2 regions of the Pseudomonas sp. c313 genome follow, and region 2 is predicted to be linked to the other one. Evidence: predicted binding sites of a transcription regulator. Region 2 holds the regulator's gene; the other holds the start of a gene.

Evidence for each region. Region 2 encodes FliA, which starts transcription of late flagellar genes. Its sites were predicted from a motif close to CTAAAGTTTNNNNNNNNNNNGCCGNTAA; they were not measured.
Region 1: ACZRKZ_RS06700 (methyl-accepting chemotaxis protein) is a predicted target of FliA. The motif match lies at 5,533-5,560, and genes of this name have one in related genera.

What each region holds. Positions count from the first base shown of each region.
Region 1 covers NZ_JBUZRD010000002.1:427,360-434,756, reverse strand. The annotation lists gene pvdQ (bifunctional acylase PvdQ) at 215-2,542, shown strand; gene ACZRKZ_RS06710 (AAA family ATPase) at 2,579-3,103, opposite strand; gene pnuC (nicotinamide riboside transporter PnuC) at 3,100-3,663, opposite strand; gene ACZRKZ_RS06700 (methyl-accepting chemotaxis protein) at 3,807-5,441, opposite strand; gene ACZRKZ_RS06695 (undecaprenyl-diphosphate phosphatase) at 5,694-6,524, shown strand; gene ACZRKZ_RS06690 (DUF1294 domain-containing protein) at 6,530-6,913, shown strand; gene ACZRKZ_RS06685 (MmcQ/YjbR family DNA-binding protein) at 6,902-7,252, opposite strand; gene ACZRKZ_RS06680 (LysR substrate-binding domain-containing protein) at 7,264-7,397, opposite strand, start outside.
Region 2 covers NZ_JBUZRD010000001.1:679,951-687,347, reverse strand. The annotation lists gene ACZRKZ_RS03360 (protein-glutamate methylesterase/protein-glutamine glutaminase) at 1-660, opposite strand, end outside; gene ACZRKZ_RS03355 (chemotaxis protein CheA) at 710-2,899, opposite strand; gene ACZRKZ_RS03350 (protein phosphatase CheZ) at 2,912-3,700, opposite strand; gene ACZRKZ_RS03345 (chemotaxis response regulator CheY) at 3,719-4,093, opposite strand; gene fliA (RNA polymerase sigma factor FliA) at 4,261-5,001, opposite strand; gene fleN (flagellar synthesis regulator FleN) at 4,998-5,831, opposite strand; gene flhF (flagellar biosynthesis protein FlhF) at 5,956-7,272, opposite strand; gene flhA (flagellar biosynthesis protein FlhA) at 7,284-7,397, opposite strand, start outside.

The sequences.
Region 1 (7,397 bases), on a different contig from region 2:
TGGCGCTCTTAGTAATAAGACGTATGAGATGCGCAAATCATGAAGCGGGCGATGTGTAAATTTCGTCGGTATCAGTTCTGTCACATTTCCACGCCAACGAATTAACGCCTGCGCTCGTTAAATTATTCCCCGCTATTACGTCTTTATGGGTGGGCCGGTATTGGCGAGATTGTCCTGCCCGGGACGGTTAATTTGGGTTGAATATGGAGTCTGCGTGATTATTTCCAACGGGTTGTCCAAGGTGTGCGTGGCGGGTGTGTTTCTTGGCTTGAGCCTTTCGGTATCAGCCCGGCAGGTGGGCGAGGTGCAGGCAGGCGAGGCAACGGCCGATATCCGCCGTACCAGTTCTGGTATCCCCCATATCCGCGCCAGCGATGAGCGCGGGTTGGGATACGGTATTGGTTACGCGTACGCCCAGGACAACCTGTGCCTGTTGGCCAACGAAGTGGTAACGGTGAACGGTGAACGCGCCAAATATTTCGGCGCCGAAAAGTCCACCCTGGAAGAGCGCAACAACCTTACCAGCGACGTGTTTTTCACCTGGCTCAATACACCCCAGGCGGTCGCAGCATTCTGGAAAGTGCAGCCCCCGCAGATGCAGCAGCGCATCGAAGGCTATGTGGCGGGATACAACCGTTACCTGCAAGAACGTCGCACCGAGGGTTTGCCGGCGCAGTGCCAGGGCGCTTGGGTACGGTCGATTACCCCGCAGGATCTGGTCAAGCTGACCCGTCGCCTGTTGGTAGAAGGCGGCGTTGGGCAATTCGCCGAAGCCCTGGTGGGTGCCGCACCGCCCCAGAGCCACGCCGGTGTGCAGAACGACACTCGTGCGTTTGAGATCGCTGCGGCGAACCAGCAGCGCTTTACGCTGGATCGCGGCAGCAACGCCGTGGCGGTCGGCGGGGAGCGTTCATTCAATGGTCGCGGCATGTTGCTGGCCAATCCGCATTTCCCGTGGATCGGTGGTATGCGCTTCTATCAAATGCACCTGACCATTCCCGGTCAGTTGGACGTGATGGGCGCCGCCTTGCCGGGGTTACCGGTGATCAATATCGGCTTCAACCAGCATGTGGCCTGGACTCACACCGTCGACACATCCAAGCATTTCACCCTCTACCGCTTGACCCTGGACCCGAAGGATTCGACCCGCTACCTGCTGGACGGCAAGTCGGTGCCGATGGAGAAAACCAGGGTGACGGTGCAGGTCAAGGAAGCGGATGGCAGCACCAAGGCGCAATCCCACACGGTCTACAGCTCGCAATTCGGTCCGGTGGTGCAATGGCCGGGGAAACTGGACTGGGACGGGCAATACGCCTTCAGCCTGAGGGATGCCAACCTGGGCAACGACCGCGTGCTGGCGCAGTGGTACGCGATGAACCGCGCCGGTAGCCTCAAGGAACTGCAAGCCTCAGTGCACACCTTGCAAGGCATCCCGTGGGTCAACACCCTGGCGGCGGATGATCAGGGACAGAGCCTGTACATGAACCTGTCGGTGGTGCCCAACGTGAGTGCGCAAAAGCTGGCGCAATGCAGCGATCCCCGCGCCGGTTTGCAGTTGATCGTGCTTGATGGCGCCCACAGTGCTTGTGCCTGGGACATCGATCCGCGTGCCGCCCAGGCCGGTATTTTTCCGGCGGATCAGTTGCCGCAGCTGGAGCGTAGAGACTATGTGCAGCACTCCAATGATTCGGCGTGGATGGCCAACCCCAAGGCCCCGCTGACCGGTTTTTCGCCGGTGATCAGCCAGGAGCAGATTGCCCTGGGGCCGCGCTCGCGCTTTGCCTTGCAGCGTTTGCAGGCGTTGGACACACACCCGATTAGCGCAGCTTCCCTGGAAAACATGGTGATGGACAATCAGGTCTACCTAGCCAGCCAAGTGATGCCCGACCTGCTGAAATTCTGTGGCGAAAGCCTGGGCGTAGATGCGCCAGCCCTGAAACCGGTCTGCGCAAGCCTGAAAAACTGGGACCAGCGCGCCAATCTTGAAAGTGGGCTGGGGCTGGTACATTTCATCAATGTGATGGACCAGATGCAGCAAGTGCCTGAACGGTGGCGCGTCGATTTTGACCCGCAGCAACCGCAAGCTACGCCGCGCGGCCTGGCCATTGAGCGGGCGCCGGTGGCCAAGGCGTTGCGTGAAGCGATGCTGGCATCGGTCGCTGAAGTTGCCAGGCAGGGGCTGAGCGAGAGCAGTCGCTGGGGCGATATCCAGGTGTCTGGCACCACGCCGATCCACGGTGGGCCGCAAGAATTGGGGGTATATAACGCGATGCAGAGCGTACCCAGGGACGACGGCAAGCGTGAGGTGGTCAGCGGCAGCAGTTACTTGCAGGTCGTCACCTTCGACGACAAGGGGCCGCAGGCCCAGGGCGTGCTGGCGTTCTCGTTGTCCAGCGACCCGGCCTCAACGTATTCGAAGGACCAGACCCAGGCGTTTTCCGAGAAGAAACTCAGCCCGTTGCCCTTTACCGAGCAGCAGATTGCAGCGGACCCGCAGTATCAGGTGCGGGTGATCAGCGAGAAGGATGGGGCCGGGCGATAGATAGAGCGTACCGCGGAGTGATCATACAAGGGGTATTCACTCTTGAAGCAGTTGCGCCACTGCCGCGAAAGCCTTGTTGCGACGTTCATCCCAATCGCCGCGAATCACCGCAAATGGCTGTTGATGCAGTTCCAGCCACCGCTGGCTGGCCTGGAAGAAAGCCTGGCGATCTGCCAGTTTCGGTTGGCAGCGCTGCCCGTCATCGGCCCAGCCGACATCTTCCGGGGACAGCAGCAAATGCAAGTCATAGTGGCGAGCCAGCAGCTCGCGGTCGAGCCATTCAGGGTAGTCGCCGAACAGCGTCTGGCTCCACAGTTTGTTGGTCAACAGGTGGGTGTCGAGGATCAATAACGCTGGCTGTTCAGCGCGGGCCGTATCTTCCCAGGCCAACTGGCCGCGGGCGATTTCAGGGATATCCGCCAAGGTGGTATCGCGCTGAAAGTGATCGATGAAATACCGAACAAATTCTCCCACCAATACTCCGCCGAAATGCGTCTGCAACTGCTCGGCCAGCCAGCTTTTACCGCTGGATTCGGGACCTGCCATGACCACCACTTTCATGCGCGCAACGCCGGATCAGCCCGCCATTCCCGCCAACCCTGCACGGCGATCACGGTGAACAAGGCGTAAAGGGCCGCCGTGAGGTACAGGCCCTTATAGAGAAACAACCCGACAAAAATCACATCGACGGCAATCCACAACGGCCAGCATTGCACGCGCTTCTGCGCCATCCACATTTGCGCCACCAGGCTGAAACCGGTCAAGGCTGCGTCCAGCCAGGGTTGTGCGGCATCGGTCCAATGCACCATGGCGGCGCCCAGCAACAGGCTGCCTACCGCGCCAATCGTCAGGTGCAGGAGGATCGGTTGGGCACCAAGGCTGGTCACCTGACGACCCTGTTTAACCTCGCCGGCTCGTGTCCATTGCCACCAGCCGTAGAGTTGCAGCCCGGCGTAGATCACCTGCAGCAACATGTCCGAATACAGCTTTACCTCGAAAAAAACCCAGGTGTAGAGCAATACCATCACCAGGCCGATGGGCCAGCACCAGGGGTTCTGCTTGACTGTCAACCAGACGGCGATCACCCCCAGGGCGGCGGCAAACAGTTCAAGCCCGGACATGAAGATTCCTTGGGATATTCGAAGAGGGGGGCGATTGTAACCACAGGAGGGCTTGGCGCAAAGGTATGTAGAGAGGTGCTCGTTGCGGCAAAGCGTGCTTGTTGTGGCGAGCGGGCAACCCCGCTCGCCACAGGGGGCTGGCGCTAGACCTTGAACTGGCGCAGCAACCCGTTTAACTCCTCGCTCAAGCCCTTCAAGTGCGTACTGGCAACACTCGATTGCTGCGCCGCCAGTGCCGTACTGTGAGAAAGCCCAGCGGCCTGGGTGACGTTCTGGTTGATGTCTTCCACCACATGGGCCTGTTGCAGGGTGGCGCTGGCAATCGAGGCGTTCAGGCCATTGAGGTTGCGCAGGGCCTGGCCGATGGCAGTCAGGCTGGCGCCGGCCTGGCCGGCTTGTTCGATGGTCAGTTGTGATGCCTGGTGGCTGTCGCTGATCACCTGGACCGCCGCTTCGGAATGGCCTTGCAGGCGCTCGATCATGCTCTGGATTTCTGCTGTGGATTTTTGTGTGCGCTGGGCCAGCAGGCGCACTTCGTCGGCGACCACGGCAAAACCACGGCCTTGTTCACCCGCGCGGGCCGCTTCGATGGCGGCGTTGAGGGCCAGCAGGTTGGTCTGGTCGGCGATGGAGCGGATCACCTCCAGTACGCCGCCAATCTGGGTGCTTTCCGAGGACAGGGTACGGATCACCTCGACCGCCTGGCTGATGGTGTTGGACAGTGCATCAATCTGCTGCAGGCTGCCGTCGATATTGACTTGGCCTTGCTCGGCCTGGACCTGGGCGTCGCGCATTTCGCTGGCGGCATGCTCGGCATTCTTGGCCACGTCCTGCACGCCATAGGTCACTTCATTGATGGCAGTGGCCACCAGTTCCATTTGCTGGGACTGTTGCTGGCTGCGGTCATGGGCGGCGCTGGCATTGCTGCCCAGCTCTGAGGACGACTGGCCCAGGGCGTTGGCGCAGGTCTGCAATTGGCTGACCACCTGGCGTAGCTTGGTGGTGAAGCTATTGAAGTGCCGGGACAGTTGGGTGACTTCGTCCTGGCCGTGGGTGTCCAGGCTGCGGGTCAGGTCGCTTTCGCCGCTGGCGATATTGGCCATGGCGTTCACTGCTTCCTGGAGCGGCCTTACGATGCTGCGGGCGATCAGCGACACCAGCAGGGCCATGATCATGGCAATGCCCAGGCCGATGATCGAGGTCTTCCACACCTGGCCCTGAAACTGGGCTTGCACGTCATCCACGTAGACGCCTGAACCGATGATCCAGCCCCACGGCTGGAACAACTGGATATAGGAGGTTTTTGCCACTGGGTCAGCCGCGCCGGGTTTTGGCCAGCGGTAGTTGACCATGCCGGCGCCCTTGGCCTTGGCCAGGCTGACAAACTCGTTGAACACGGCAAAGCCGTCCGGATCACGAATAGCCGATAGGTTCTGGCCATCCAGCTTCGGGTTGGCTGGGTGCATCACCATCATTGGCGACAGGTCGTTGATCCAGAAATAGTCGTCATGGTCGTAACGCAGGCCACGTACCACGCTCAAGGCTTGTTTTTGCGCCGCGTCTCGGGTCAAGACGCCGGCGGTTTCGAGGGTGTGGTAATACGTCAGTATCCCGTTGGCGGTTTCCACCACATGCTGGGTCTGTTGGCTCTTGGCCTGATACAGATCGTCATGGATCTGCTTGAGCATCAGCAAGCCCAGGGTCAGCAGCATTAACACGGCGACTATCAGGATCAGCCAGAGGCGCCGGCTGATCGACATATTGCGCAAGCTGTTCATAGTCATCTCACTCCGTGCTCTTATAATTGTTGGCGCAGTAATCGACTGCCCAAGCGATAACGCGAAGCGAAATTCGGGCTTGTCTGATAGGCTTTCGGCCCGGAATCAAAAAACCTGAGTCCTGCTGATTTTTCACAGAATTTTTGCAGTTCGGCCTTGATCCTGCGCGCTGCGATTTTAGCGTGCTCATCGTTAGTGAACGTCTAGAAAATATCAACGAGGCATGCGGTCGCATGACCTTATGGGGGAATAATGGATCTTTGGACTGCCGTACAGGCATTGATACTTGGAGTTGTCGAAGGGCTGACGGAGTTTTTGCCTATCTCCAGTACTGGTCACCAGATCATCGTCGCCGACTTGCTCAACTTCGGTGGCGAACGGGCCATGGCGTTCAACATCATCATCCAGCTCGGCGCCATACTCGCGGTGGTCTGGGAGTTCCGACGCAAGATCCTCGATGTGGTCATCGGTTTGCCGACCCAGCGCAATGCCCAGCGTTTTACCATCAACCTGTTGATCGCCTTTATGCCGGCAGTGGTATTGGGGGTGATTTTTGCCGATATGATCCACGAGTATCTGTTCAATCCGATCACCGTGGCCACCGCGCTGGTGGTGGGCGGCATCATCATGTTATGGGCTGAACGCCGGCAGCATGAAATCCACGCCGAAAGTGTCGACGACATCACCTGGAAAGATGCTTTGAAAGTCGGTCTTGCCCAGTGCCTGGCGATGATTCCGGGAACTTCACGTTCCGGCTCGACCATCATTGGCGGCCTGCTGTTTGGCCTGTCACGCAAGACCGCCACCGAGTTCTCGTTCTTCCTGGCAATGCCGACCATGGTTGGCGCGGCGGTGTACTCGGGCTACAAGTACCGTGACCTGTTCCAGCCGGATGACCTGCCGGTGTTCGCTATTGGTTTTGTCACCTCGTTCATCTTCGCGATGATCGCGGTCAAGGGTTTGCTCAAGTTCATCGCCAGCCACAGCTACGCGGCGTTTGCCTGGTATCGCATTGCCTTCGGCCTGTTGATCCTGGCGACCTGGCAGTTCGGCTGGATTGATTGGGCTGCAGCCAAGGCGTGAATAGCATGAACATCCAGCATCCACGCTTCAAGGCCCTGGTGTTTGTGCTGTTGTGTGCCGTGCCGCTGTTTGGCTCGGCATCGCTTGGGTATCGCGGTGTTTCGCTGATCCCGCTGGTGGCCTATGGCGCGGTCAGCGTGGTCACGTTTTTCCTGTACTGGAGCGACAAACGCCAGGCCCGCAGCGACAGCTGGCGTACCCCGGAAAAAATCCTCCATACCCTGGAACTGGCTGGCGGTTGGCCGGGTGCGCTGATTGCCCAGCAGGTGTTTCGCCACAAGACGCGCAAGGTGTCTTATCAGGTGGTGTTCTGGCTGATCGTCTTGCTGCACCAAGTGTTCTGGATCGATCAACTGTTCCTGGGTGGCATGCTGCGGTCAGTGTTCTAGTAAAAGCCCGACCTGCGTGCGCTTGGGCAGCTTGCTGACCACCAGTTGGTGGGAGCGTTGCAACAAGCCACGCAGCTCCTCGCCGCCCAACGGGTAGGGCGCTTCCATGATGATCCATTGCGCCCGAGCCAGGTAAGGCGCCGGGTGAATCCCTGGGCGGTCCACATGGCCGAGAAATAGCTCCTTGTCGACCTTGAACGCGAGGGACTCGCCCCGCAGGTTCTGCAACGCAAACATCTTGTTTCCGGCAATCGAAAACACCCGCACGCCGCCCCACTTGTAATCCTCTCGCGCACCGGGCAAACCCAGGCAAAAGCGTGCGACATCTTCTTCAGTCATTTTCTTCGCGCTCATAGCTGTCGCTCTCCACAACCTTTGAAGGCATGATCCAAGTAGTCGATCCAGGCGCGTACCGCCGGTGACACACCGCGCCGATGCGGGTAAACAGCTTGCAGCCAGCCGCCGGGAAGTGACCATTGCGGCA
Region 2 (7,397 bases):
CAGCACGATAGGTGCCGGGAAGTTCGCCGGCAGTTGAGTCAACACCCGTTGCAGGGCTACCGGACCGCCGGTGGACGTACCGATGGCAACCAACTTGTAAGCCTTGCGCTTAGGGGCCGCCGAATGGGTGCTGGGGGCCGCTGCACGAGCCGGCGCCACGGCAGCGCGCGCAACCGGTGCAGGTGCCGCGCGACCGAACGTGCTCGGCGCCACGGGAGGTGCTGCCACCGGGGCAGGCGCCGCAGCCCTGAAACTGCTGCGATTACTGCGCGAGATGCTGTGCACCTTCTCGCAGAGCATCTGCTTGACCTTCTCGGGGTTACGCGAGATGTCTTCGAAATTCTTCGGCAGGAAGTCCACGGCGCCAGCGTCCAGCGCATCGAGGGTCACTCGCGCGCCTTCGTGGGTCAGCGAGGAGAACATCAACACCGGGGTCGGGCAGCGCTGCATGATGTGCCGCACAGCGGTGATGCCATCCATCATCGGCATCTCGTAGTCCATGGTGATCACGTCCGGCTTCAACGCCAGAGCTTGATCGATCGCCTCTTTGCCGTTGGTGGCCGTACCGACCACCTGGATATTGGAATCCGCTGAAAGAATTTCCGAGACGCGGCGGCGGAAGAAACCCGAATCATCCACCACCAGAACCTTGACTACCATAACCACTCCGTTAGGCGGGGCGAGGGACAACCGCCCCGCCCAGCCAGAATCAAATACGCCGTGCGGCGTAACGCTTGAGCATGCTCGGAACATCGAGAATCAGTGCGATCCGACCGTCACCGGTAATGGTCGCACCCGACATGCCCGGGGTTCCCTGCAGCATTTTGCCCAAAGGCTTGATGACCACTTCTTCCTGGCCTACCAGTTGATCGACGACAAAGCCGATACGCTGGGTGCCCACGGAGAGAATCACCACATGGCCTTCGCGCTGCTCTTCATGTTTGGCCGAGGCCACCAGCCAGCGTTTGAGGTAGAACAGTGGCAACGCCTTGTCGCGCACGATCACCACTTCCTGGCCGTCCACCACGTTGGTGCGCGACAGGTCGAGGTGGAAGATTTCGTTGACGTTGACCAGCGGGAAAGCGAAGGCCTGGTTGCCCAGCATCACCATCAGGGTAGGCATGATCGCCAGGGTCAACGGCACCTTGATGACGATCTTCGAGCCCTGGCCCTTGGTCGAGTAAATATTGATCGAGCCATTGAGCTGGCTGATCTTGGTTTTCACCACGTCCATGCCCACGCCACGGCCGGACACGTCGGAAATCTCGGTCTTGGTCGAGAAACCCGGTGCGAAAATCAGGTTGTAGCACTCGGTGTCCGTCAGGCGGTCGGCGGCGTCCTTGTCCATCACGCCGCGCTTGACCGCGATGCCCCGCAGAATGTTCGGGTCCATGCCTTTGCCGTCATCAGAGATGGACAGCAGGATATGGTCGCCTTCCTGTTCCGCCGCCAGAATCACCTTGCCGCCACGGGTCTTGCCCGTTGCTTCACGTTCTTCCGGGGTTTCGATGCCGTGGTCAACTGCGTTGCGCACCAAGTGGACCAGCGGGTCGGCCAGGGCCTCGACAAGGTTTTTGTCGAGGTCGGTTTCTTCGCCCACCAGTTCCAGGTTGATCTCTTTCTTCAACTGCCGAGCCAAGTCGCGAACCAGGCGCGGGAAGCGGCCGAAGACTTTCTTGATCGGCTGCATCCGGGTCTTCATGACGGCGGTTTGCAGGTCAGCGGTGACCACGTCGAGGTTCGATACAGCCTTTTGCATGGCTTCATCGCCGCTGTTAAGCCCCAGGCGCACCAGACGATTACGCACCAGCACCAGCTCGCCGACCATGTTCATGATGTCGTCCAGCCGTGCGGTATCAACCCGTACGGTGGTTTCGGCTTCACTGACGGGTTGCTTGTCCGGGGTGGGGGCAGCAGGTGCTCGCGCTGGGGCCGGGGCAGGCACAGGTTTCGCAGCCACTGGCGCAGCGGCCTTGGCGGCAACCGGAGCCGGTGTGGCAACAGCGGCCGTGGCCGTGGCAGCAGCGGCAGGTGCGACGTCGGAGAACTTGCCCTTGCCATGCAGGTCATCGAGCAGGGATTCGAACTCGTGATCAGAGATCAGGCCATCGGCAGCGGGTGCGGCTGGCGCAGCAGCCGCAGCGACTGCCGGCAGCGCTTCAGCGGCAAACGAGCCCTTGCCATGCAACTGATCCAGCAATGCTTCGAATTCGTCGTCGGTGATTTCATTGCTGGCAGGTGCAGCCGCTTTCACTGGAGCGGGCGTCGCCGCCACGGCGTCGGGGGCAAACTGGCCCTTGCCATGCAACTGGTCGAGCAACGACTCGAACTCGTCGTCGGTAATGTCTTCGGTAGTCGGCACCATTGTTGGTGTCGCGGCTACCGGAGCCTCAGCCTGGGCCTTGACGGCATTGAGCGAGTCAAGCAGTTGTTCAAATTCGCTGTCAGTGACATCACCCGCAGGCTCGGCCACAGGTTCAGCCACCGGTGCAGGTGCAGGTGCATTGGCAGCCGGTTCTGCCAGGCGCGCCAGAGCGGCCAGCAATTGCGGGGTGGCGGCAGTGATCGGTGCACGTTCGCGCACTTCACTGAACATGCCGTTGACCGCGTCCAATGCTTCCAGAATCACGTCCATCAATTCCGAGTCGACGTGCCGCTCACCCTTGCGCAGGATGTCGAACACGTTCTCGGCGATGTGACAGCACTCCACCAGCTCATGGAGCTGGAGGAAGCCGGCGCCCCCTTTTACAGTGTGAAAACCGCGAAAAATTGCATTGAGCAGGTTCGCATCATCCGGTCGGCTTTCCAGCTCAACCAGTTGCTCGGACAGTTGCTCCAAAATTTCGCCGGCCTCTACAAGAAAATCCTGAAGGATTTCTTCATCGGCGCCGAAGCTCATGTACGTGTGCTCCTAAAATCCAAGACTGGACAGCAAATCGTCTACGTCATCTTGCCCTGACATAACGTCTTCACGTTTATCGGCATGAATCTGCGGACCTTCACCCTTGGCGAGGTGTTTTTGTGGATCTTTTTCCGAGAGGATCGCTTCGCGGTCATGTTCAATACCGGCAAAACGATCCACCTGCCCGGCCATCAGCACCAGTTTGAGCAAATTGCTTTCCACTTCAGTGACCAGTTGGGTCACTCGTTTGATCACCTGGCCGGTGAGGTCCTGGTAATCCTGGGCCAGCAGAATGTCGTTGAGGTTGCTGGAAACCGTGCGGTTTTCCTGCTCACTGCGCGACAGAAACCCTTCGACCCGACGCGCCAGCTCACGAAATTCTTCGGCGCCCACTTCCCGGCGCATGAAACGGCCCCAGTCGGTGCCCAGCGCCTTGGCTTCATTGGACATGCCGTTGACCAGAGGCGTGGCGTTTTCCACCAGATCCATGGTGCGGTTCGCCGCCGCCTCAGTCAGCCTGACCACATAGGACAGGCGTTCGGTGGCATCGGTGATTTGCGAGATTTCTTCGGCCTGGGGCATGTGCGGGTCAATCTGAAAATTGACGATTGCACTGTGCAACTCACGGGTGAGTTTGCCCACTTCCTGGTACAGGCCGCGATCACGGGTCTGGTTAAGCTCATGGATCAACTGCACCGCATCGCCGAACCGGCCTTTTTCAAGGCTTTCGACCAACTGGTGAGCATGTTTTTTCAGGGTCGATTCGAAATCGGCCTGCGATGATTCGTTATGCTCCATAGCTCCCCCGTGGCGACATCAATGGTTGATGCGTTCGAAGATTTTTTCGATCTTCTCTTTCAAGGCCAATGCGGTGAATGGCTTGACCACGTAGCCGTTGACCCCGGCCTGGGCGGCTTCGATGATCTGTTCACGCTTGGCTTCGGCGGTCACCATCAGCACGGGAAGGCTGCGCAGTTTTTCATCAGCGCGCACATGACGCAGCAAATCGATACCGGTCATGCCCGGCATGTTCCAGTTGGTTACCAGAAAGTCGATGCTCCCGCTGTTGAGGATCGGAATCGCTGTAATGCCGTCATCCGCCTCGACCGTGTTAGTGAACCCAAGGTCACGCAACAGGTTTTTTATGATCCGCCGCATCGTTGAGAAGTCATCAACGATGAGGATTTTCATGTTCTTGTCCAATTCGACCTCCAAGCAGTCTTAAACGCGTCCAGCACCTGGCGCGCCATTTCAATCAACAGGCGTTACACAAAAAGGACTGCTGGGGTACACCACGGGCTAACCCGCCCACACCAAGAGCATGGACGGTGTCGTTCGCAGTGTCCCCACACTGCCTGTCAGCGCGCTCGCCACTCTCCCAAACGCCCCCGCAAGCGGGCCGCGCACTGGCTGTGTAACTGGCTGACCCGCGATTCGCTGACCCCCAGGACCTCACCGATTTCCTTGAGGTTCAGCTCTTCGTCGTAGTACAGCGCCAACACTAGTCGCTCACGCTCCGGCAAATTGGCAATCGCGTCCGCCAGTGCGCCCTGGAAGCGTTCATCTTCCAGATCGCGCGACGGTTCAAGATGAGCACTCGCGCCGTCCTCATGCAGCCCTTCATGTTCGCCGTCCTGCAACAGGTCGTCGAAACTGAACAAGCGACTGCCCAAGGTATCGTTCAAAATCCCGTAGTAATCGTCGAGACTCAATTGGAGTTCGGCCGCAACTTCGTGATCTTTAGCGTCACGACCGGTTTTTGCTTCAATTGAGCGAATTGCGTCACTTACCATGCGGGTATTGCGGTGGACCGAACGCGGCGCCCAATCACCTTTACGCACTTCGTCGAGCATCGCGCCACGGATACGGATACCCGCATACGTCTCGAAACTCGCACCCTTGCTCGCGTCATATTTGGTCGACACTTCGAGCAAGCCGATCATGCCTGCCTGGATCAGGTCTTCGACCTGGACGCTGGCAGGCAAGCGTGCCAGCAAGTGGTAGGCAATGCGCTTGACCAAGGGCGCATAGCGCTCAATCAATTCGCCTTGGCTATCACGAGCCGAACTCTTGTAAAGGTTATAGCCGCTGGCTGTCATAACACCGGTCCTGCGCTCGTCTGATGCACCAATCGCTCGACGAAAAACTCCAGATGCCCCCGGGGATTGGCGGGCAACGGCCAAGTATCGACCTTCTGAGCAATAGCCTTGAACGCCAGTGCGCACTTCGAACGAGGGAATGCTTCATAGACTGCACGCTGCTTTTGCACAGCCTTGCGCACACACTCGTCATAGGGAACTGCGCCAACATATTGTAAGGCGACATCGAGGAAGCGATCCGTGACCTTGGTCAACTTGGCGAACAGGTTGCGTCCTTCCTGCGGGCTTTGGGCCATGTTGGCCAGCACGCGAAAGCGGTTCATGCCGTAGTCGCGGTTAAGCAGTTTGATCAGGGCGTAGGCGTCGGTGATCGAGGTGGGCTCGTCGCAGACCACCAGCAACACTTCTTGCGCTGCGCGCACAAAGCTGACCACGGACTCACCAATCCCGGCGGCGGTGTCGATCACCAGCACGTCGAGGTTGTCGCCAATATCGCTGAAGGCCTGAATCAGGCCCGCATGCTGCGCCGGGCTCAGATGCACCATACTCTGGGTGCCAGAGGCAGCCGGCACGATGCGAACCCCGCCGGGCCCCTGCAACAGCACGTCGCGCAGCTCACAGCGGCCTTCGATGACATCGGCCAATGTATGTTTGGGCGTCAGTCCCAGCAGAACGTCAACGTTCGCCAGTCCCAGGTCGGCATCCAGCAGCATGACGCGGCGGCCAAGCTCTGCCAGGGCCAGGGACAAATTCACTGACACGTTAGTTTTCCCGACGCCACCTTTGCCGCCGGTCACCGCGATCACCTGTACGGGATGCATGCTGCCCATTTTATTTCTTTACCTTGTCTTGCTTAGACGCAGGCTACATGAGGTGGTCGCGCGAACTGCTGGCAGACCATCGATGTAGGTACTTTTTTGCACTGTCGTTTTAAAATTGAAGGCCATGTTGCCCTCAGCCGACCCGTTTGGCCGGACTGTGGTAGAGATCCGCGAACATGTCAGCCATCGCTTCCTCACTGGGTTCTTCCTGCATTTGCACGCTGACAGCACGGCTGACCAACTGATGACGGCGCGGCAGATGTAAATCATCCGGAATCCGCGGCCCGTCGGTCAGGTAGGCGACCGGTAATTCATGACTAATTGCCAAACTCAGCACCTCGCCCAGACTCGCCGTTTCGTCGAGTTTAGTCAGGATGCAGCCCGCCAGCCCACAACGCTTGTAACTGTGATACGCAGCGGTGAGAACCTGTTTTTGGCTGGTTGTTGCAAGCACCAGATAATTTTTTGACTTGATCCCGCGCCCAGCCAGGCTTTCCAGCTGCATGCGCAGGGCCGGATCGCTGGCTTGCAGGCCAGCGGTGTCGATCAACACCACGCGTTTGCGCAGCAGCGGATCGAGGGCGTTGGCCAACGACTGGCCTGGATCGACATGGGTCACCGGCACGTTGAGGATGCGGCCCAGGGTCTTGAGCTGTTCCTGGGCGCCAATGCGGTAGCTATCCATGCTCACCAGCGCGATGTTCTGCGCGCCGTACTTGAGCACGTATCGGGCTGCCAGCTTGGCCAGGGTGGTGGTCTTGCCCATGCCGGCAGGGCCGACCATGGCAATCACGCCACCCTCTTCCAGGGGTTCGATTTCCGGGGTAGCAATCATCCGCGCCAGATGGGCCAGCAACATGCGCCAAGCCTGGCGAGGCTCTTCAATTTCGGTGGTCAGCGCCAACAGATCGCGGGACAACGGGCCGGACAGGCCGATGCGTTGCAGGCGGCGCCAGAGGTTGGCCTGTTGCGGTTTGCTGCCCTGCAATTGGTTCCACGCCAACGAGCCAAGCTGCACTTCCAGCAGCTCACGCAGGCCGTTGAGTTCAAAACGCATCGAGTCGAACACACGCTGATCGACCGGCGCCGCCTGTGCGGGCGCCGCAGGACGTGGTGGCTCGACAAAGGTCGGCTCTACCAGCGGCTCGGAGGCAGTCAGCGGCAGGCCGGCGAACAACTGGCGATTGGTGGTGGCGTCGCTGTCGCCGCGCATGCTCAATTCGGCCTGGGCCGAGACAATGCGCGAGGCAGTCTTGCGCAGCTCGTCTTCCAGTTCCATGTTCGGTACGCGCGGCGCCAGCGCCGAGGGTTGGTAATCCAGGGCAGCCGTCAGCTCGACACCGCCGGCAATGCGACGGTTACCGATAATCGCGGCGTCGGCGCCCAGCTCATCACGAACCAGTTTCATGGCCTGACGCATATCGGCGGCGAAAAAACGCTTCACTTGCATAACCCACTACCTCAGCCGTTGGGGCCTACTGTCGCGACGATAGTCACTTGCTTATTGTCAGGAATTTCCTGATAAGCCAAAACGTGCAAATTCGGTACTGCCAGGCGTCCAAACCGCGACAACAT